DNA from 2 places in the Acidovorax sp. WCS2018Noco2-16 genome. Region 1 is predicted to be linked to the other one. Evidence: predicted binding sites of a transcription regulator. Region 1 holds the regulator's gene; the other holds the start of a gene.
What was found. Region 1 encodes NrdR, which represses ribonucleotide reductase genes. Its sites were predicted from a motif close to CACNANATNTNGTG; they were not measured.
Positions count from the first base shown of each region.

Region 1 (10,859 bases):
ACCGAGCAATGCCTGGGCCTTCTCCGCCCACTCGGCAGCAATGGCCTCCTGCCCCTTGGCCCGGCGCAGTTCGTCAAGCCGCTCGCGCACTGCGCGGGCAGCGCCCTTGTCGCGAGCGCTCAACTCCTTGAACACTTCTTGGAGCTGTTCCTGCTCGGGCTGTGTCGCCAGCCAGTCACGAATGCGCGAGGCGCGCTCGCCCGAGGTGGGGGCAGAGAAGGCGCCGCCCGTCAACGCGTCAAGAGGATGCGGCTCGGAGGCCTTGGCCGGGGCCGGATTCACTTCAGGTGCGTCGGACATTTTGCTGCGGGAAGAAAAAGGAAACATGGATCCAGTAACGAGAAAGGATGGCTGACAGGAGGCCAGCGCTGATGGCCCGTGACGCGCCTGTGCGCGTTAGCCATCGAAAACGCTATTTTCGCCCGGTTTTGATCTGCGCCGAAGGCCAGCTGATCGCCGCCGATTGCGCAGGGTCATTGCCGCGACCGCCGAATCAGCGATTGAGATCGCAGTTGGGGACGTGCGAGCACACTGCAAGCGCCACTCTAGCAAGTTCGTGGAGCGTCATCGAAAGCATCTATTTATATGTATGTGTGCGTGCAGGAAGCGGCTTGCAACCGGCACCGGTTGCGTCACACGCAACAGACGCCTCAACGGCCACTCTTATCGCCTCTCCAGACTTAAGCTGGCACGAGGCCCCCACGAATCGCCAGATCCATCCACGCGAGGAGCGCCTACAAACAACCGATCCACCGTGACCGAGCGCTCTGCAAGATAGTCGCGTACCGCCACGCCGCGAGCGATCGCCAGGCTTCGCATGGCGTCAGCGGGCACCGGGATGTTGGCCAGCAACAAACTTTCCATGTCGGACTGAGGCAAATCCTTCGCCATGCCGACAAGATTGCGCGGCTTGTTGATGTCTGCACGGCGATACGCTTCTTCGAGCAATTGGGGGTACTCGGCTTCACTCACGGGTGACACCTGCCCTGCGGCCTGCCCCGTTCGCGCGGCCATGCGGCGTTTCTCAGACTGCACCAGGTCTTGCAGGCGTTGCCGCTTCCACCCTTCACGCTCTGCCTCCAGCGCCGCTTCGCCCACCACCGTCATGTTCAGCGCCGGGCGATCCGTCAGTGCCTGGGCCACTTTATCCAACCGGGCCTGCGCTTCGGGCTGCAGAGCGGCGCTACCGGGCGCGAACTCGACCACGCCCAGGTCTTCGGTGCCTCCGAACGCGCCCGCCAGCAGCGAGAACGGCGACGTGATCGCCTTCATCACCAGATTGCCGATGACCCGCCAGATCACCGCGCCCAGACTGAACTGCGGGTCATTGAGCGAGCCACTGACAGGCAGATCCACATCGATGACACCGTTGCGGTCGGCGAGCAGCGCCACCGCCAGCCGCACCGGCAGGCTGGCCGGCGCTCCTTCAACCGGGTCGCCGAAGGCCAGTTGACGCAGCACCAGTCGGTTGCTGGCCGTAAGCTCGCCACTGGGCAACACTTTGTAGTTCACGTCCATCGTCAGCTTGCCGCGCTCTATGCCATGCCCGGCATATTTCACGCTGTAAGGCGACAGTGGAGGAAGATCCAGATCGCGCATGCGGCCTTTGATGTCGAGCGCCAGCGGCTGGGCCAGCGGGTTGAGCTTGCCGACGATCTCGACGGCGGCCGTGCCTTCCGCCTTGCCGCGCAACTCCAGATCGGCCATCTGTGCTTCACCGCCCTCGCCCGGCACGGCGGATGAGAATGCGCTCAAACGCCCAGCAAGCTCGGTGATGTCGGCGGAATAGTTCGGCTTCACGAACCGGTCCGAAAACTGCACGCTGCCCCCACTGAGGGTGATGGGACCGAAACGCAGAGTGGGCGCGTCGGCCGCGCGCGCAATGGCGTCGGGGCCTGAAGACTCAGCAGCGCCAGGCGCCGATGATGACGGCGCCGTGCCACTCACGTTCCCCGCTGGCGAGGCCGACGCCTTGACGACCTCCTGAAGATTGAGGCGCCCGTTTTCCTGCAGCACGACCCGGGCGAAAAAGTCAGTCAGCGACGTATCGCGCACTTCCAGCGACACCGGCTGGCCTGGCAGTGCGGTTATGTTCACGCCGCGCAAGCCCAAGGACTTCCAGCGAATCAGATCGCTGCGGCCACCACCGCCCACGACGGCCGTGGCGTCGGACGAGCTTGCGCCGTTGTTCACGCCAGCGTCCCGCACGCGAACCTCGTCGAACACCAGGTCGCCCTGCAAGGTGGTGGAAGCTCCGCGCTCTGCCTGAGCATGCCGCAAATTCCCCGAAAAGCCACCCTCGGCACGCGCGATACGCACGTTCAATCGGTCTGCAATATACGGCTCGATGGCCTGCAAAGGCAGACGGCTTGCCTGCACCTTGCCCTGCAACTCCAGCGGCGCCACACGCAAAGTACCCTCGTAACTCAAGCGACCCGGATCGAACCGGCCCGAGCCGACGCGCGCGGAAATGTCGAGAGCCGACAGCGGCGACGACCCCGCCTGCGCCAGGGGTGCGAAATCTCGCAAGCGCATTTGCAGTGAAGACAGGTCAATGGCCACAGGCCTGCCCGCGGCCTCATCACGGAAGGCCAGCGCGCCACCCTCGACGACCGCCTCATTCAATTGCAGCGTCCAGGGTGCATTGGCGGCCGATGGGGCGGCAGGAGGTTTGGCCTGCGATGTTGGTGGCAGCGGCATCGATGCCGCAGGGCGTGGCGCCAGCCAGTCTTCAAAAGCCCAATGCCCCTGCGCATTGCGCGATACCAAAGCACGCGGCTCAATCAGCGAAACGCGTCCTACGCTGGCTTCTCGCTGGTGCAGACGAATCCACGCGTCTTCCACCATCAGGTTCTGCAGATCGAGCAGGCGCCCCTTGCCGGGCTTGTTCATGCCGGCCTCGGCCAGCGTGGCGGCACAAGGCGAAGCTCCGTCACCACAAGCCAAAGCCACATCCCGGACAGACAGCTTTGCCACCTTCACCACCTGCGCCGGCCCATTCCAAGCCAGCCCCATATCCGCATCGACGGCGCCACTGAGCCGAGGCTGCAGATAAGCCTTCAAATAAGGCGCCGCAAGCTCGAGCGGCAAGGCTTGCACCGATAACGCGGCGGAGGCCGAGCTATCGGTAGCCTGCCCCGCCAGCGACAGCTGTGCCGCGGGGACGACTGCAGCCACATCACCCACCACTTGCGCGTCAGCCTGAAAGTGCAGCGGGCGCTGCAAGGGCCAGGCGATGTCGGAGCTGACCAGATGGACGCGGCGCGCCTCCCAACGGCCGCCACCCACACTGAGGTCGGTCCAGCCGACAAGGGCATCTTGGACGGACAGCCGGCTCACCTCAACACGCCAGGCACCGGCAGCAGCCGTCGTTGGAGGCGTTGCCGGGACTGCCGACGCGCCGTCGGACGCTGGAACCCAGCCTGGCAGGTCCAGCGCGCCGTCAGCACCGCGCCGGAACTCGGCGCGCAGGCCCGACCAGTCCACCGCACCCAGCCGAACCACTCGCTTGAGCGGCTGCACGTCGCGTAACTGCACGCGCAGCCTGTCGAACGCGACCACATCCCGGTCTTGCCGATCCAGGAGCCGAGCCCCTTGAATGGCGGCGGAACCGGTGACAGAAATGGACGCCTGCTCGGCCTGCGCGTCCTGCTCGAACGACAGACGCAGATCGGCATCCAGCAGCCCTGACTGAAGCCGCAAGGGCACAGAAGCAGGCAGGTGTGCGGCAAAAGGGGCCAGGTCGAGCTGCCTGACCTGGAGATGCACATCAGCGCGATGGCCGGCCGCGAAAGGTGTGGCCTGGGCGGTGGTCTCGAAAGCGCTGCCGTTGAGCTCGAACGCCAGCCTGGGGGTCACGGTGATCTCACGGTGCACGGCCAAGGTGCTGAGAAAAGGCACCGCCAGGTTCAACTGGCGCACTGACTGGGTACGCCCCGCCGTACGGTCTTCGAAATCCATCGCGCCGCCGGCAAGCGTGATGTTGTAGAGAGCCACCCGCGCGGGTTCCGTGGAAGCAGGTGAAGGGGTGCTGCGAGCAGCCAGTCGCACAAGCACATCATCGATGTCGTAACGGCCGGGCGCCGTTTGGGCCCACCGAAAAACAGGCTCGTCGATCTGGATTGCATCAATGACCGGTGCCAGTCGCACCAGGGACTGCAGTTCCGCATCTATATAGAGACGCTTGATCTCCAGTTGGGGCGATGGCCCGGATGTGCGGGCTACCGCCACATCAAGCAGCGTGAGTTCCAGCGTCCAAGGCCGAAAATCCACTTCGCCTACCATGACTGCTCGACCTAGCAGATCTGAAACGCGTTTTTCCAACTGCGCCTTGACCACAATCGGAACCAGCCACCAGGCCAACAGCCAAGTCAGCATGACCGCGCCGATGCTCCAAGCAAGCACGAGAGAGGCGCGTCGCGCACGATTGGAAGCGAATATGGATGACAAGGGGCGAGACTTATGGTGTGTACGAATTCGGCATTCCACCAGAAATCGCGCAACCGACCTTGTAAATAAAAGCAAAAAAGAAAGCCCGGTGGCGGACGAATCCAGCACCGGGCTTGACGGCCGACACAAAGGTCGTATGCCATCGATTTGCGTCCCCGAGTTGAACGTCGGTTCGGCAGAAGGCAAGGTATTGCCTTCAGGGTATGCCTCGTGAAAGCCCAGGTGTCACGCTCGGGGCACTGAATGCCGGTCGAGCAGGCTGCCAAGCTCCATTTGGCGGCGCCTGCAGGTGCAGGCAACGCCACCTTAGTCCGATGTGGCAGGCCCTGCAAATGGTTTATTCAATGACTTGAAGGCCACCGATTGCGAGACCGCCGAGCAGCGGAAAAGGTGTGACAAATCACACCGCAAAAAGCCTAGGGAAAACCCTTTAACAAACCTTGAAGACTGTACTTTTAAACAGTTTCTTTATACTTTTTCATTCTTACAATTGAATTTGTTAGTATTGACTTGGCATTTAGACCGCTCCTAGAATCCGCCAGCCCAAAAGATAGGGCTGGTTAAAAACCCAATTCCGCTGCCGAAACCGGCTAAGTCAGTTCGTTTGTCATGCCGCGCAAATGCGCACGACGCGAATTCGATGGCGTACCAATCCAGGCGAGAAGCCTGGCAAGCGTCCCTTGTTGTGAGGGCCGCTTCACAGGTCTCGACTCAGAAAGGAAGAGCTATGACAGCGTCAGGAACTTTGGTGGCCGGTGTGCGAACTTTCGCATCCGATGTCGCCGACGGCTTTCTTGAAATCACCCACAGCGGTTTCGCCCTCGTCGGGCTGACCGTGGCCTTCGTGGCCATCACCCTCACTGCAAGACCCGACTTGCGCGATGCCGGTGAAGAGCAATTGCGCGGCTGGCTGCAAGCGCGCCAAGTCGCCGTACTGGGCGCTCCAGTGGAGCCAGGTGCCAGCGAACGCGCTACCGCTAGCAACCCGAAGGATCTGCCCAAGGAACAGGCAGCTGTGGCCTACTGGCTCAGCAAGAAGTACCGCGTGGCTCCCGAGCCGCTGGCCGTGCTGGTGTCGGAGGCCTATGACATCGGCTCGCGTACCAAGCTCGACCCGACGCTTATCCTGGCCATCATGGCGGTGGAGTCGAGCTTCAATCCCTTTGCGCAAAGCTCCGTGGGCGCTCAAGGGCTGATGCAGGTGATGACGCGCGTTCACACCGACAAGTACGACAACTTCGGCGGCCACTTTGCAGCGTTCGACCCCGTCTCGAATCTGCGCGTGGGAGTGAGGGTTCTGCAGGAGTGCATTACCCGCGCCGGTTCGTTGGAAGGTGGCTTGCGGCACTACGTCGGTGCCGCCAATCTGGCGGACGACGGCGGCTACGCAGCCAAGGTGCTGGCTGAGCATTTCCGCCTGCGGCAGGTGGCTGGCGGCCGATCGGTGCCTCTGGTGCCAGCGCAGCCGGCATCGCCACCCATGCTGTCCACCAAGGCGCCCGCTTCGGCGGCCCCGGTCGTCGTGCCCACCACGACCACCGCCACGCCCGACTCTGCACCGACTGAAAAGGTCGCGCTGCTCTCCGGCGCGGAAAGCTGAACGCAAGTCCTCTGCGCTGCCGGCTGCCAAGCAGGGCGCCGAGGTCAGCTACACTAGCAGGGCACGCGACTGGCGATAGGCGCGGCGACCTTTGCAGGCCGCCGCCGCTGACGTGGAATCCGGCAGGAGGCACCTCCTGTGAACCACTGGGAAGCGTGCCGCACCGATCCGTTCGCTGCGTTCAGCCGTTCGCCTGGGCAGCCCTTGTTTCAAGGGACACAAGTTCATAGGACTGCCACGCCATGTACCAACGCCATATTCTTGTCGAACAAGCCGATCCCGAAATCTGGGCGGCCATCCAGGCGGAAAACGTCCGCCAGGAAGAGCACATCGAGCTGATCGCCAGCGAAAACTACGCTTCGCCCGCCGTGATGGCTGCGCAAGGCTCGCAACTCACCAACAAGTACGCCGAAGGCTACCCAGGCAAGCGCTACTACGGCGGTTGCGAAAACGTGGACGTGGTTGAGCAGCTCGCCATTGACCGCGTCAAGAAGCTCTTCGGTGCCGACGCTGCCAACGTGCAGCCCAATTCCGGCTCGCAGGCCAATCAGGCCGTGCTGCTGGCGTTCGTCAAGCCGGGCGACACCATTCTGGGCATGAGCCTGGCCGAAGGCGGTCACCTGACGCACGGCATGCCGCTGAACATGAGCGGCAAGTGGTTCAACATCGTCTCCTACGGCCTGAACGACAAGGAAGAGATCGACTACGACGCGCTGGAGGCCAAGGCCCGTGAAGCCAAGCCCAAGCTGATCATCGCCGGCGCCTCGGCCTATGCCCTGCGCATCGACTTCGAACGCTTCGCCAAGATCGCCAAGGAAGTCGGCGCGATCTTCTGGGTGGACATTGCCCATTACGCCGGCCTGGTGGTGGCGGGTGAATACCCCAACCCCGTGCCGTTTGCCGATGTGGTCACGTCCACCACACACAAGAGCCTGCGCGGCCCACGCGGCGGCATCATCCTGATGAAGGCCGAGCACGAGAAGGCGATCAACTCCGCCATATTCCCCGGCCTGCAAGGTGGCCCGCTGGAGCACGTCATTGCCGCCAAGGCCGTGGCCTTCAAGGAAGCGCTGACACCCGAATTCAAGACCTATCAGCAGCAAGTGGTGAAGAACGCCAAGGTGTTCGCCGAGACGCTGATCGAGCGCGGCCTGCGCATCGTCAGCGGCCGTACTGAAAGCCACGTGATGCTGGTGGACCTGCGCGCCAAGGGCATCAACGGCAAGGAAGCCGAAGCGGCTCTGGGCCAGGCCCACATCACCATCAACAAGAACGCCATTCCGAACGATCCGGAAAAGCCGTTCGTGACCAGCGGCATCCGTGTGGGCACGCCCGCCATCACGACGCGCGGCTTCAAGGAAGAAGAAACCCGCATCACCGCGAACCTGCTGGCCGACGTGCTGGACAACCCGCGTGACGAGGCCAACCTGGCCGCAGTGCGTGCCAAGGTGCATGCGCTGACCAGCCGCTTCCCGGTCTACCGTTGAGCGCAGGCCTCGTTCGCCTTCGCAGGTACCGCAGGCACCTGCGATGAAGTGCCCGTTCTGCAGCCACCATGAGACGCAGGTGGTGGAGACCCGCGTGGCCGAGGACGGTGAATTCGTGCGGCGCAGGCGCCAATGCGGCGCCTGCGAAAAACGGTTCACTACCTACGAAAAGCCGGAAGTCAACTTTCCCACCATCGTGAAAAAGGATGGGCGGCGGGTGGATTACGACCGGGCCAAGCTGACGGGCTCGTTCACGCTGGCACTGCGCAAGCGGCCGGTAAGCACCACCCAGATCGACAGCGCCATCGAGCGCATCGAAGAAAAGCTGCTCAACCTGGGCCAGCGCGAGATCTTCTCCAACCGCATCGGTGAGCTGGTGATGCGCGAACTCAAGAAGCTCGACAAGGTGGCGTACATCCGCTTTGCGAGCGTCTACCGCAGCTTCGAAGACATCGACGAGTTCCGGGCCCTGGTGGACGAGGTGCGCAAGTAGCCGGAGCCTTGGCGCCTGGAAGCCCAACCGGCTTTTGCTAGCGCACGACGCTATGCTATTAATTTTATAGCTACTAGCGCTTACTACATAAGCGCTAGAGGCCAATTAGGCTTATAAAGCCAACCGAAGGCGGTTAGACCGGCGCCATGCCGGACCCTCCCCCGCCACCCACGTCAGAGAAACGAGGCCTTGATTGGCGGCACTTCCTGCACCACGTCGCCGCACTGGGCGCGATGGCGCAGTGCATGCTCCATGAGCACCAGCGCCAGCAGCGCCTCGGCGATGGGTGCGGCACGGATGCCCACGCAGGGGTCGTGCCGGCCCTTGGTGATCACCTCGGTGCTCTGGCCGTGCACGTCGATGGATTCACGCGGGCTGATGATGGAGCTGGTCGGCTTGATGGCAATGGTCGCCTCGATGTCCTGGCCGCTGCTGATGCCGCCCAGGATGCCGCCCGCGTTGTTGCTGGCAAAACCCTGGGGCGTGAGCGAGTCGCCGTGCGTGGTGCCGCGCTGCACCACGCTCGCAAATCCGGCGCCGATCTCTACCGCCTTGACCGCGTTCAGCCCCATCAGTGCGTGGGCGATGTCGGCATCCAGCTTGTCGTAGAGCGGCTCGCCCAACCCGACCGGCACGCCCGTGGCCTGCACGCGGATGCGAGCACCGCACGAGTCGCCCGCCTTGCGCAGCGCGTCCATGTAGTCCTCCAGCGCCGACACGTCGGCCATGGGCGCGAAGAACGGGTTGTGGGGCACGTGGTCCCAGCTCTCGAATGGAATCTCCAGCTCGCCGATCTGCGTCATGCAGGCGCGAAAGCGTGTGCCGTACTTTTCTTCCAGCCACTTCTTGGCGACGGCGCCGGCGGCCACGGTGGGCGCCGTCAGCCGTGCGGACGAACGCCCGCCGCCGCGCGGGTCGCGAATGCCGAACTTGTGCCAGTAGGTGTAGTCGGCATGGCCCGGGCGAAAGCTCTGAGCGATGTTCGAATAGTCCTTGCTGCGCTGGTCGGTGTTTCGAATCAGCAGGGCGATGGGCGTGCCGGTGGTGCGGCCTTCGTACACGCCCGACAGGATCTCCACCGCGTCGGGTTCCGCGCGCTGGGTGACATGGCGGCTGGTGCCGGGGCGGCGGCGGTCGAGGTCAGCTTGGATGTCGGCCTCCGTCAACGCCATGCCCGGCGGGCAGCCGTCGATCACGCAGCCAATGGCCGGGCCGTGGGATTCACCGAAATTGGTGACTGCGAATAGGGATCCGATGGTGTTGCCGCTCATGGGCGGCGATTATCCCTGCAGACGCAGGCCCGGCCGGCCCCACTCCACAGGACGCTCCCACGCAGCAACTGGGCATCGCTATCAAAAAAATAGCTGCCAGCGCCCTACTGATGGGCGCTGGCAGCTGATTTGATGCTGAAACTGGGGAAAGAAAGCAGTCGATCAGGCCGCGGGGCGCGACTCTTGCGAATCTTCTTCGGGCCAGTCGCGGATGTAGGCCTTGAGCATCTGGTTCTCGAAGTTCTGGCTGTCCACCACGGCCTTGGCCACGTCGTAGAAGCTGATCACGCCCATCAGCATGCGCTGGTTCATGACCGGCATGTAGCGGGCGTGGCGGCCCAGCATCATGCGGCGGACTTCGTCCATGTCGGTTTCCAGGGTGCAGGTCAGCGGCGCGTCGTCCATGGCGGTGCGCACCAGCATCGTGCCCACGCTGCCGCCGTTTTTCACCGTCGCCTGGATCACCTCGCGGAAAGTCAGCATGCCGACCAGGTCGCCGTGGTCCATCACCACCAGCGAGCCGATGTCCTTCTCGGCCATCACCTGCACCGCCTGCGCCAGCGGTTCGTCGGCCGTCACGGTATAGAGCGTGCTGCCTTTCACGCGAAGGATGTCACTGACTTTCATGGGGTGTCTCCGGGGATTCAGGCCCACGCGGGCGGCGGGCGGGTAGCGAAAGAATATAGCCCACAATGCTGCGCACAGACGTACAGAAGGAGACAAGACACAGATGCCCGGCTATTCCGACCCAGGCTTCGACACGCTTGCGCTGCATGCCGGCGCCGTGCCCGACCCCGCCACCGGCGCGCGCGCCGTTCCCATCCATCTCACCACCTCGTTCGTGTTCGAGTCGAGCGACCACGCCGCGTCGCTCTTCAACCTGGAACGCCCCGGCCACGTCTACAGCCGCATCAGCAACCCGACCAACGCGGTGCTGGAGCAACGCGTGGCTGCGCTCGAAGGCGGCGTGGGCGCCATCGCGGTGGCCAGCGGCCAGGCCGCTTTGCACCTGGCGATCTGCACGCTGATGGGCGCGGGCAGCCACATCGTCGCCAGCACGGCGCTGTATGGCGGCTCGCAGAACCTGCTGCACTACACGCTGGCGCGCTTCGGCATTCAGACGACGTTCGTCAAGCCCGATGACATCGACGGCTGGCGCGCGGCCGTGCGCCCTGAAACCAAGCTGTTCTTCGGTGAAACCGTGGGCAACCCAGGGCTGGACGTGCTGGACATTCCCACCGTGAGCGCGATCGCCCATGACGCCGGCGTGCCGCTGCTGGTCGATTCGACATTGACATCGCCCTGGCTCATCAAACCGTTCGAGCACGGCGCGGACCTGGTCTACCACTCGGCCACCAAGTTCCTGTCGGGCCACGGCACGGTGATCGGCGGCGTGGTGGTCGATGGCGGCAGCTTCGATTGGGACGGGCCGCGCTCGGCGGGCAAATTCGCCGAGCTGACCCAGCCCTACGACGGCTTTCACCAGATGGTGTTTACTGAAGAGTCGACCGTGGGCGCCTTCCTGCTGCGTGCGCGCCGCGAAGGGCTGCGCGACTTCG
Region 1 is NZ_JAVTJJ010000001.1:854,339-865,197, forward strand. Features, by position in the region: gene RQI28_RS03890 (DUF349 domain-containing protein) at 1-327, opposite strand, end outside; gene RQI28_RS03895 (DUF748 domain-containing protein) at 664-4,272, opposite strand; gene RQI28_RS03900 (hypothetical protein) at 4,283-4,663, shown strand; gene RQI28_RS03905 (lytic transglycosylase domain-containing protein) at 5,177-6,049, shown strand; ZMP/ZTP riboswitch at 6,105-6,255, shown strand; gene glyA (serine hydroxymethyltransferase) at 6,292-7,536, shown strand; gene nrdR (transcriptional regulator NrdR) at 7,580-8,029, shown strand; gene aroC (chorismate synthase) at 8,203-9,300, opposite strand; gene RQI28_RS03925 (CBS domain-containing protein) at 9,463-9,927, opposite strand; gene RQI28_RS03930 (O-acetylhomoserine aminocarboxypropyltransferase) at 10,031-10,859, shown strand, end outside.

Region 2 (10,859 bases), on a different contig from region 1:
GTTCAATGGTGAAGAGCTTCGCCGTTTTATCGATCAAGCCAGCTGGGTCACTGTCAACGATTACGAAGGCAAGATGCTGTGTGAGCGCACGGGTTGGAGTCTGGCGGATATTTCGCACCAGGTACGAGGCCTGGTGGTGACACTGGGCGCACAAGGGTGTGAGGTATGGGAGCAGGGCGCGCAGACTCTGGTGACTGCGGTCGATCCGGTGGCAGTTGTCGATCCCACTGGTTGCGGTGACGCGTGGCGGGGTGCATTGCTGTTCGGCCTCGAGCGTGGCTGGCCACTGGGCCAATGCGCGGCGTTGGGTAATCGCCTGGGTGCTTTGAAGATCGCGCAGCTTGGGCCGCAAAACTACGCCCTGGATTTTGCCGCTGCGGATTTGCAGGCCGCGTAAGTCAGCGCTTGCACGACACGCCCTCGGAATGCGCGGGGCAAAAAAAACCCGGTGCAAGCACCGGGTGTTCAAAGACGGTGGCGTCTTCCTGGTTACGGCTTGCCGCCGGTAGGGAAGGGCCATGCGGCTTGCGGGTTTAGCGTGGTCTGTGCTGCCGGAGCAGCTGCCGCAGGGGCAGGCGCCTTGGCGGCCTTCTTGGGCGCTGCTGCCTTCTTGGCTGCAGGTGCAGAAGTAGCCTTCTTCACGGGTGCCGAAGCCTTTTTGGCAGGAGCAGCCTTCTTTGCCGGTGCGGCTGCCTTCTTCGCAGGTGCGGCAGCTTTCTTGACTGGAGCAGCTGCCTTCTTTGCAGGCGCAGCCTTCTTCGCAGGAGCGGCAGCCTTCTTGGCTGGAGCAGCTGCCTTCTTCGCAGGCGCAGCCTTCTTCGCGGGAGCGGCAGCCTTCTTGGCTGGAGCAGCTGCCTTCTTTGCCGGTGTAGCCTTCTTCGCGGGAGCGGCAGCCTTCTTGGCTGGAGCAGCTGCCTTCTTTGCAGGCGCAGCCTTCTTCGCAGGAGCCGCAGCCTTCTTGGCCGGTGCCGCCTTCTTCGCGGGCACAGCAGCTTTCTTCGCTGGAGCAGCCTTCTTGGCCGTTGTTGCCACAGCAGTCTTCTTCTCTGCCGTTACCTTTTTGGCAGTAGAAGTCGTCTTAGCGGGGCTAGCCTTCTTAGCGGCCGGTTTTTTCGCAGTTGCCATCATTTTCTCCTTGGGTCAATTGACAAAGAGCACGCCATGCCTGCATTGGGCACGAAGTGATCCATGGCCATGGGGACACGTCCCATGGTCATGAACGCGGAAACGCCCCGCGTCAGTGGTTCTCTCAAGGAACACTGTCGCAGGGCGTGGAAGAAGTTGCATGGCCTGGAATACCGGAATGCTAGTCCCAGGACAAAGCGCCGCCAGACTGATACTCGATGACGCGTGTTTCGAAGAAGTTACGTTCCTTCTTCAAATCGATCATCTCGCTCATCCAGGGAAATGGGTTTTCTTCGTTGGGGAAGAGCGTTTCCAGGCCGATCTGCGTGGCGCGACGATTGGCGATGTAGCGCAGGTAACCCTTGAACATCGACGCGTTCATGCCGAGTACGCCGCGAGGCATGGTGTCTTCGGCATACTGGTATTCCAGTTCAACAGCCTGCATGAAAAGGCCCTTGATCTCGTCCTTGAACTCGGCGGTCCAGAGCTGGGGATTTTCCAGCTTCAACTGGTTGATCAAATCGATGCCAAAGTTGCAGTGCATCGATTCGTCGCGAAGGATGTATTGGTACTGCTCGGCCGCACCCGTCATCTTGTTCTGACGACCCAGTGCGAGGATCTGCGTGAACCCGACATAGAAGAACAAGCCTTCCATCAGACACGCAAAAACGATCAGTGACTTCAGCAGCGTCTGATCGGTTTCGTGGGTACCGGTCTTGAAGTTCGGGTCGCTGATCGCTTCGATAAACGGGATCAGGAACTCGTCCTTGTTGCGGATGGAGGCGACCTCGTTGTAGGCGTTGAAGATTTCGCTCTCATCGAGACCGAGCGACTCGACGATGTATTGGTAAGCGTGCGTGTGGATCGCCTCTTCGAAGGCCTGGCGTAGCAGGAACTGGCGGCACTCTGGCGCCGTGATGTGGCGGTAGGTGCCCAGCACGATGTTGTTGGCGGCCAGCGAGTCGGCGGTCACGAAGAAGCCGAGATTGCGCTTGATGATGCGACGCTCATCTTCGGTCAGACCGTTCGGGTCTTTCCACAGCGCGATGTCGCGCGTCATGTTGACCTCTTGTGGCATCCAATGATTGGCGCAGGTGGCGAGATACTTTTCCCAGGCCCACTTGTACTTGAACGGCACCAGTTGGTTGACGTCGGTCTGGCCGTTGATGATGCGCTTGTCGGCGGCGTTCACGCGACGTGCGACCGGTGCCGCAATGGCCTCGGCAGGTTGCTTGGCCTCGACGGACAACTGTGTTGCTGCAGGGCTTTGGGAAGCTGCCGGAGAAGGCTCTGCAGGGCGGTAGCCAGATAGGCCGCCGTCCAGTTGTTTTTGCGATGAGGGCTTGACTTCTTCGTCCCAGGTCAGCATAGGTTTTCCAGTGCTCTGATTATGGAAGCAGCGCTGCAAAATGAAAAGCGCTGCGCGTTGTGCTGCCGTGATTTGTTGCTCTACAGCACATGCCAAACAGTGCGGATTTCTCGGCGCTGCTTGGCATGGTGATCGTCACTGGCAGGCTTCGCAGGTAGGGTCGTCGATGGCGCAGAACTTCACGTCGGTCGCGGGCAGCGATGCGGCTTGCGCCTGAGCGGTGGCCGCGGCTGCTTCCATCGCGCTGGGCGCTCCAGCGAGCGTCGCGGAGGCATGGCTCGCACCTTCTTCGCTCCCCGATGCCACGGAGTTCAGCTGGCGGTTGTTCACCGTGCTCATCTCGACATGGGTCGCGCTCTGCGTGCGCAGGTAATAGGTGGTCTTCAGTCCGCGGATCCATGCCAGCTTGTACGTGTCGTCGAGCTTCTTGCCCGATGCGCCAGCCATGTAGATGTTCAGGCTCTGGGCTTGGTCGATCCATTTCTGGCGGCGCGAGGCGGCTTCCACCAGCCACGAAGGGGCCACTTCGAAAGCGGTGGAATACAGCGCCTTGATGTCCGCAGGCACACGGTCGATGGGGTGCAGCGATCCCTTGAAATGTTTGAGGTCCATGATCATCACGTCGTCCCACAAGCTCAGGCGCTTGAGGTCGCGGACCAAGCCGCCGTTGATGACCGTGAATTCACCGGACAGGTTGGACTTGACCGAGAGGTTGCCGAACGAAGGCTCTATGGAGGCGTCCACGCCAATGATGTTGGAGATAGTGGCCGTGGGGGCAATGGCAACGCAATTGGAGTTGCGCATGCCGTCCTGTGCAATCTTCTTGCGCAGTGCATCCCAGTCCAGCGTGGACGAGCGGTCCACTTCCACGTAGCCGCCGCGTGCCTTGGCGAGCATGTCCAGCGTATCGAAGGGCAGAATGCCCTGGTCCCACAGCGAGCCTTTGTAGCTTGTGTACTGGCCGCGTTCCTTGGCAAGTTCGGTCGATGCCCAGTAAGCGTAGTAGCAGATGGCTTCCATCGACTTGTCGGCAAATTCCACCGCCGCCTGCGATGCATAAGGAATGCGCAGTTCGTACAGGCTGTCCTGGAACGCCATGACACCCAGGCCTACCGGGCGGTGGCGCATGTTGGAGGCGCGGGCCTTCTCGACGGCGTAGTAGTTGATGTCGATGACGTTGTCGAGCATGCGCATGGCCGTAGTGATGGTGCGCTTGAGCTTGTCGTGGTCCAACACGAGTGTGCCAGCCTCTTCAGGCGCGCCAACCGGTGCTTTCTTCAGATGCTGCAGCAGGTTCACGGAACCCAGATTGCACACCGCAGTTTCGGTATCGCTGGTGTTCAGCGTGATCTCGGTACACAGGTTGGACGAATGCACCACGCCCGCGTGTTGCTGTGGCGAGCGCACGTTGCAGGCGTCTTTGAACGTGATCCAGGGGTGGCCGGTCTCGAACAGCATGGTCAGGATCTTGCGCCACATATCGGTGGCCTGCACCGTCTTGGCGGGTTTGATCTCGCCGCGGGCGGCCTTCTCTTCGTAAGCGACATAGGCCTTTTCAAAGTCAGCGCCAAACAGGTCGTGCAGATCGGGCACGTTGGAAGGCGAGAACAGCGTCCAGGTCCCCTTTTCCATCACGCGGCGCATGAACAGATCGGGAATCCAGTTGGCAGTGTTCATGTCGTGCGTGCGGCGGCGGTCGTCGCCGGTGTTCTTGCGCAGTTCCAGGAACTCTTCAATGTCCAGATGCCAGGTTTCGAGATACGTGCAGACGGCGCCCTTGCGCTTACCACCCTGGTTCACGGCCACGGCCGTGTCGTTCACCACCTTGAGGAATGGCACCACGCCTTGCGATTCGCCGTTGGTGCCCTTGATATGCGAGCCCAGAGCGCGAACGCGGGTCCAGTCGTTGCCCAGGCCGCCAGCGAACTTGGACAGCAGCGCGTTTTCCTTGATGGACTCGTAGATGCCGTCGAGATCGTCCGGCACGGTCGTCAGGTAGCAGGATGACAGCTGCGAACGAAGCGTGCCGCTGTTGAACAGCGTAGGCGTGCTCGACATGAAATCGAAGGAGGACAGCACCTCGTAGAACTCGATGGCGCGTGCTTCCCGATCAGATTCATTGAGCGAAAGGCCCATGGCAACACGCATGAAAAACGCCTGCGGCAATTCGATGCGGGTTTTGCGAACATGCAGGAAGTAGCGGTCGTACAGGGTCTGCAGGCCCAGGTAATCGAACTGAAGGTCACGTTGCGCATTGAGCGCCTTGCTGATTCTGCCGAGGTCGAACTCCAGCAGGCGCGGGTCGAGCAATTCGTTGTCGACGCCCTTCTGGATGAATTCGGGGAAATAAGCTTCATAGGCCTCGCTCATTTCAGCAGCGGCCACGTCGCGCCCCAGCACTTCTCGCACGATGGTGTGCAGTAGCAGGCGGGCCGTGGCATAGGTGTAATCGGGGTCTTTTTCGATCAGAGTGCGTGCGGCCAGAATGGAAGCCTTGTAGACCTCATCCATCGGCACACCGTCATACAGATTGCGCATCGTTTCTGCCACGATGGGGGCCGCATTGATGTCATCGCCCAGATTGGCGCAGGCGGATTCGATCAGCTGGTGCAGGCGCAGGATATCCAGATCCACGCGCTGACCGTTGTCGATCACGTGCAGCGTGGACAGGGCCGGTGCCAGCTTCTCTTGTTGCTGCACACGTTCCTGGGAGCGCCGCTCGCGGTAGAGAACATAAGCGCGGGCGACTTCGTGATGGCCGCCCCGCATCAAACCGAGCTCGACCTGATCCTGCACATCTTCAATGTGGAAGGTGCCGCCATGAGGGCGCGAGCGAATCAAACCACGCACCACGGCTTGCGTCAGCGCATCCACTACTTCTCGCACACTGGCCGAAGCGGCGCCCTGCGTGCCGTGCACTGCCAGAAACGCTTTCATCAAGGCGACGGCAATCTTCTGTGGCTCGAAAGGCACGACCGCGCCGTTGCGGCGGATGATCTGGTAGTGAGACAGGGTGTTCGACGTGGGCATGCCGCTGGACTCGTCGATTTCCGACGGTGATTGCGTGCGGTTGACGTCAAGGGATGGGGTGTTCAGCGCAGCTTGCATCGGTTCCTCTGTGGCTGTCGGGGAAGGGGCTATGCGGGCTTGGATTGCCGCATTGCACAAAAAATGTCTTGGGCAGCGAGTGCCGTTCAACACTATATCTGGGGTGTGGGGGTAGCGCAAGACACTACCTATGGTGTGTCTTGCGAGGTGTGAGGTTTTGGCGTTGCCGTCAAAAACTGACTGCTTTCACGGAGGGCGCAGGCCTTTTCGTACCGCGTGGGGCGCTATTCTGGCAGCACTTCGGGCGTCTGAAAGGATTTGGCCAAGTTAGTTGGTAGAGGTCGGCATCCCTGTGTGACCGTGCCGCGATTTTCAAAGTTCGACGGGCTGTTGGCTCACCGCGACATCGCTAAAGCTGCCCGAGACAGAGGGTTAACCTGGCGGGAATCGATCTGCCGGCCACGCAAGTTGGCGACGGAGTTGCGACCAGTCGAACCCCGGGCCCGGATCTTGTTTGCGTCCGGGCGCGACATGCTCGTGGCCTGCAATGTGCGCAATGGGAAACCGGTTCGCAAGATCGGCACACAACTGGGTCAGCATGTCGTACTGCTGCGGCTCAAACGCAAGTCCCTCCAGCCCTTCCAGTTCAACGCCGATAGAGTCATCGTTGCAATTGGTGCGGCCACGGTATGACGAAGGCCCCGCGTGCCACGCTCGCTGCAGACAATCCACGAATTGCCACAGCGTTCCGTCGCGCCGGATCAGGAAGTGCGCGGAAACTTCAAGGCCTCGAATGGTCTGAAAGTAGGGGTGGGCGTTCCAGTCCAATGTGTTGGTGAACAGTTGGGGAATAGCATGGCCCCCGAACTGACCAGGCGGCAGGCTGATGGAATGCAACACGATCAGATCGATTACCGCACCTTCAGGCCGCTCGCCGAAATTCGGCGATGCCTGGCGGCAGGCCGGGAGATACCAGCCTCCATTCCACGGCACATTGGCCGAAATGACTTCACTGACCATCGTCTGGACTTTCGCTGGAGTGGGGGGTGGCGATGTTCAGTCGATCGATTCGATAGCGTATTTGCCGTAGGCTGATTCCGAGTTTCGCGGCCGTGGCAGTGCGATTGAACCCTGTCTCCCGCAGCGCACGGACGAGAATCTCTCGCTCCTGCAGATCTAGCCAGGCTTGAAGATCGGAGGGCAAGTTTGCGGGCGTGCCGATTGCAGGTCGAGTCAAGGCGGCCGATGTAACTTCACCGGATGTCACGCTGGTCAATGCTGGGGGCACGTCAGCAGAGGGCGCTGGATTCTCCACGAACAGGTCGTCCCCATCGCTCAGAGCGACGGCGCGATGGAGCAAGTTTTCAAGCTCCCGGACATTGCCGCTCAGCGGGTACTGTGCGATCCGATGCAGTGCGTCGTCTGTCAGCCGGGGTATGGAGGTGCCCGACTCCTGGCCGATGCGACTGAGCAGCGCCGTGCAGAGCGCCGGCAGATCCTCACGTCGTTCCCTTAACGGCGGAATCAGCAATTCGATCACGTTCAGCCGGTAGTAGAGGTCCTGCCTAAATCGGCCAGCCTGAACATCCGCGGCCAGGTCACGGTGGGTGGCACTGACTATGCGCACATCGACAGTTTCTTCCTGTGTCGATCCGAGCGGCCTCACAGAACGCTCTTGAATGGCGCGCAATAACTTGGATTGCATCGCCAGAGGCAGGTCGCCGATCTCGTCGAGAAACAAAGTGCCGCCACGAGCAGCCTGGAAATAGCCGTCACGGTCCTGCGATGCCCCGGTATAGGACCCCTTGCGGGCGCCGAAGAATTCAGCCTCGAGCAGATTTTCTGGAATGGCTCCGCAATTCACCGCGACCAGCGAACCTTCGCTGCGTTGGCTGCTCGCATGCAGCGCACGCGCGACCAGTTCCTTGCCCGTGCCGGACTCACCACGGATCAGCACAGGCGCCATGCTGCGAGCCACCTTGGCAATGCGCTGTTTGACGCTCTGCATTGCAGCGGATTCACCGACCAGCCGCTCCAGCGCGGCCGCAGGCAGTACTGCTTCGGAGGTGCTGGCGGCATTGCGTGATGCGCTGGCGCCACGGCCAAATCTTGTAGTGGCAGCAAGTCCGGGATCCTGCACAGCAGAAGCAACCACCGATCGAAACTGTCTTAGATCCACCGGCTTGGTCAGGTAATCAAACGCACCACAGCGCAGAGCCTCAACGGCATTTTCAGCAGAGCCGTAGGCTGTCATGACTACGCAGCGTTCCCGGCGGTTCTGACTGCGCAAGTCCTGCAGCAATTCCATGCCGAAGCCATCCGGAAGCCGCATGTCGGTGATAACTGCATCGAACCGCTTGGCCTGTAGTTGAGCGCGCGCCTCCGCAACGCTGGAGGCTGTCTCAACCCTGTAACCTTCGCGCAGCAGCGTCAGTTCATACAGCGTTCGCAAATCAGGTTCGTCATCGATGACGAGAATGGAGGCAGCAGCGTTCATGGCTCGGCAGTGGCGTCAGACCATGATTGTGTCAAACAGAGCGCCGGTTCCTGCGGTGGGTCGCATGGTATGGCGGAAATTCACCAAGAATGCGTTGCCACTCACCGTGCCGCGATCGGGTAAATCCCTGGATGCACGCTGGTAGCTGATGGAGGCGCCATGCCGTTGACACAGTTCGCGGCAGATGTACAGACCTAGACCGCTGGAGCGGCTCTCCGAGGAAAAGAATGGCTCGAAAAGGTGGCGCTCCACCGATTTTTCCATCGGTGCGCCGTCGCTCCACACCTGAAGACTCATATGGCCGGACGCGGTGACGCGGGTTTCCACATAGAGAGAGTCGGGGTGCTGGCCCATGTATCGCAGAGCGTTGTCCAGCAGGTTGACCAGCACTCGCCTGAGGTGATCCGCGTCGAATTCGACTTGTACGCCTCCTGCTTTCAACGACATCAGAGCCTTGCGCCGGGTAGGTGCCTGCGCCTGCCAGTCGTGCCAAATCTGCGCCACGGCATCGTCCAGAGCCAGCATGGCTGCAGGCGCGTGGCTGATCTGGTGCTGTACACGCGCAATGTCCAATACTTCTTCTGCGATGCGTGCCAGCCGGTCAGCGTTCTGTTGCACCATGTGCGTCAGCCGCCGATGGGCGGGGTCAGCAAGGTCTTCCTCGAGCAGTGCGTTGGCCTGCATGATCGCTGCCAGCGGGTTGCGTATTTCGTGCGCGACCGCCGCTGACATCCGTCCCATGGCGGCAAGTTTTTCAGTGCGAAGGCGCGCCTCCATTTCCCGCAAATCGTGAAGGAACATCACGCAAAGCGGCTCCTCCGTCGCTAGACCCCCAGCATCGTGCTGGCTAGGGGTGAGCCAGGTTCGGACGCGAAGACCGACTGGGCGTTGGCCCGTCTGCAGAATGTCCACATCAGCCGACTGTGGTTGCTCACGCCGGAATGTGCGTTGCACCATCGTCACCAAAGGTGCCCAATCGGCAGTGTTGGCCAATGCAAAAGGCACAGCTATTAGTGCATCGTGGCTGAGTAACTGCAATGCGGCCGGATTGGCCATTCGCACGATGTCATCGTGGTCAAGCACGACGACGCCATCGGCCAAGTTCTGGATGATGCGTGCGCTGACCGCTTCCTGAGCCCGAGCGGCCATCTGGCTCACTTGGGCCGCATGTTGAACGCTGGTCAGTCGTGTCGCCAACTGGTGAACCAGATACGCAACGATGAAGTAGCCGGTGCCGGTGAGCGCTGCTTGCAAGTAGCGCTGAGTCAGGTCGACGCCCGCCTTGTCGCCTATCCACCAGACCCACGCTAGGGAGAGCAAAGTTGCCCCTGCCGTCGTTCCGAGTGCCAGTGTCAGCGTTCCCAGAACGCTGGCCATGAGGATCGGCAGGCCAAAGAGCGGCGCGAAATTCATGGCACCGACGTGAAGAGCCTGCAAGGCAGTGACCATAGCCAGGTCCACGCCAATGGACGGCAGCCAGTGTGGGCCTGCGTGTGGCTGTGGTGGAGCGCGTCGCGCCCACACGCGCAGAGTGGCTGTGGCGACGACGTAAGCGGCGCACAGCGCCAGCAGCATGGGCTCGTGGGTCTGGTTCAGTACGACGCTGAGCCCTTGCAGGAACAGCAGGGCCAGTGCCACCATGACGCGGCCTGTCAGAAAACCATGCCACAGCCGGAGGAACGGCCCGTCTGCGGGGCGTGGACGTAGAGACGTCAGCACGGGACGACCGATGCCTTTTTCAACCGGGGCCCTGGTGCAGATGACTGCGGCTGCAGTAGGTTCGTTCCTCTTGCAGTAGCGCTTCGGACTGCGGAACGTGCATGCCGCAGTGGGCGCACGCCACCATTTTGTCAACGGGAAGCGCGACGGGCGGACGTGGCTTGACGGTTTCATGGGGTTTGCGGCGCTGATTGCGCCATATAGCCCAGGCAACCACCAACAGCACGGCCAGCAGCACATACTTCATAGAGCGCGTCCCAAAACGACTTCCAGTACGAACCGGGATCCCACGTAAGCCAACAGCAGCAGCGCCGCTCCAGCATACAGAACGCGCACCGCGCCGCGTCCGCGCCAGCCGAACCGTGAGCGTCCGATCAGCAAGATGGCGAAAGTGATCCATGAGAGCAGCGAGAAAACAGCCTTGTGGTCCCACCGCCATGCGCGGCCGTACAGCATTTCGCCGAATAGTCCGCCCGCAATCAATGTGGCTGACAGCACCACGAACCCCGCCATCACGAAGCGGAAAGTCAGGCGCTCCAGTGCCAGCAGGGGAATGCCGCTGTGCGATTCCGACGCAAGACGGATATGGCGTTCCGCACGAGTCATCAACCACGCGTGGATCACCGCAGCGGCGAACAAGCCATAGGATGCAATGCCCAATGCCAGGTGAAGGGGCAGCCATGGCGAAGCTGTGACATGCAGTGGCTGGCCAGGAAACACCATTGCCAAAATGACTGTGGCAGCGCCGAGGGATGCCAAGGTCCAGCGGGCCTGCATCTGTGGAAAAAGCTGCCGCTCGACCACATAGGCAGTCAGTACCAGCCATGCTGTCATGGACAGCGCAGGAGCAAAGCCGAAGTGCGGCGTCTGGCCCAGAAGACCCCAAACCAGTACTGCGCCGTGCAGTACCCATGCCAGCAAAAGCGCCAGTCGCCCTCTCTCGGCACTCAAGCGCGCGGCTGCCGCCGCAGGCATCGCGTAAGCCGCCGCAGCGGCCAAGGCCAGCAGCCAGCCGGGAACAGACGCGCTGGGTAAAATCATGGGATCACAGTTTAGCCTTTCGCCCGCCTTCGGCAGGCAAGGCAGCCGGCAGCGACTGAC
Region 2 is NZ_JAVTJJ010000002.1:471,629-482,487, reverse strand. Features, by position in the region: gene RQI28_RS07610 (carbohydrate kinase family protein) at 1-397, shown strand, start outside; gene RQI28_RS19720 (hypothetical protein) at 593-1,219, shown strand; gene RQI28_RS07600 (ribonucleotide-diphosphate reductase subunit beta) at 1,307-2,494, opposite strand; gene RQI28_RS07595 (ribonucleoside-diphosphate reductase subunit alpha) at 2,630-5,602, opposite strand; gene ampD (1,6-anhydro-N-acetylmuramyl-L-alanine amidase AmpD) at 5,975-6,562, opposite strand; gene RQI28_RS07585 (sigma-54 dependent transcriptional regulator) at 6,552-8,039, opposite strand; gene RQI28_RS07580 (ATP-binding protein) at 8,055-9,680, opposite strand; gene RQI28_RS07575 (PP0621 family protein) at 9,778-10,005, opposite strand; gene RQI28_RS07570 (cytochrome c biogenesis protein CcsA) at 10,002-10,799, opposite strand.
Region 2: the regulator NrdR is predicted to act here: its motif matches at 5,693-5,706, upstream of RQI28_RS07595 (ribonucleoside-diphosphate reductase subunit alpha).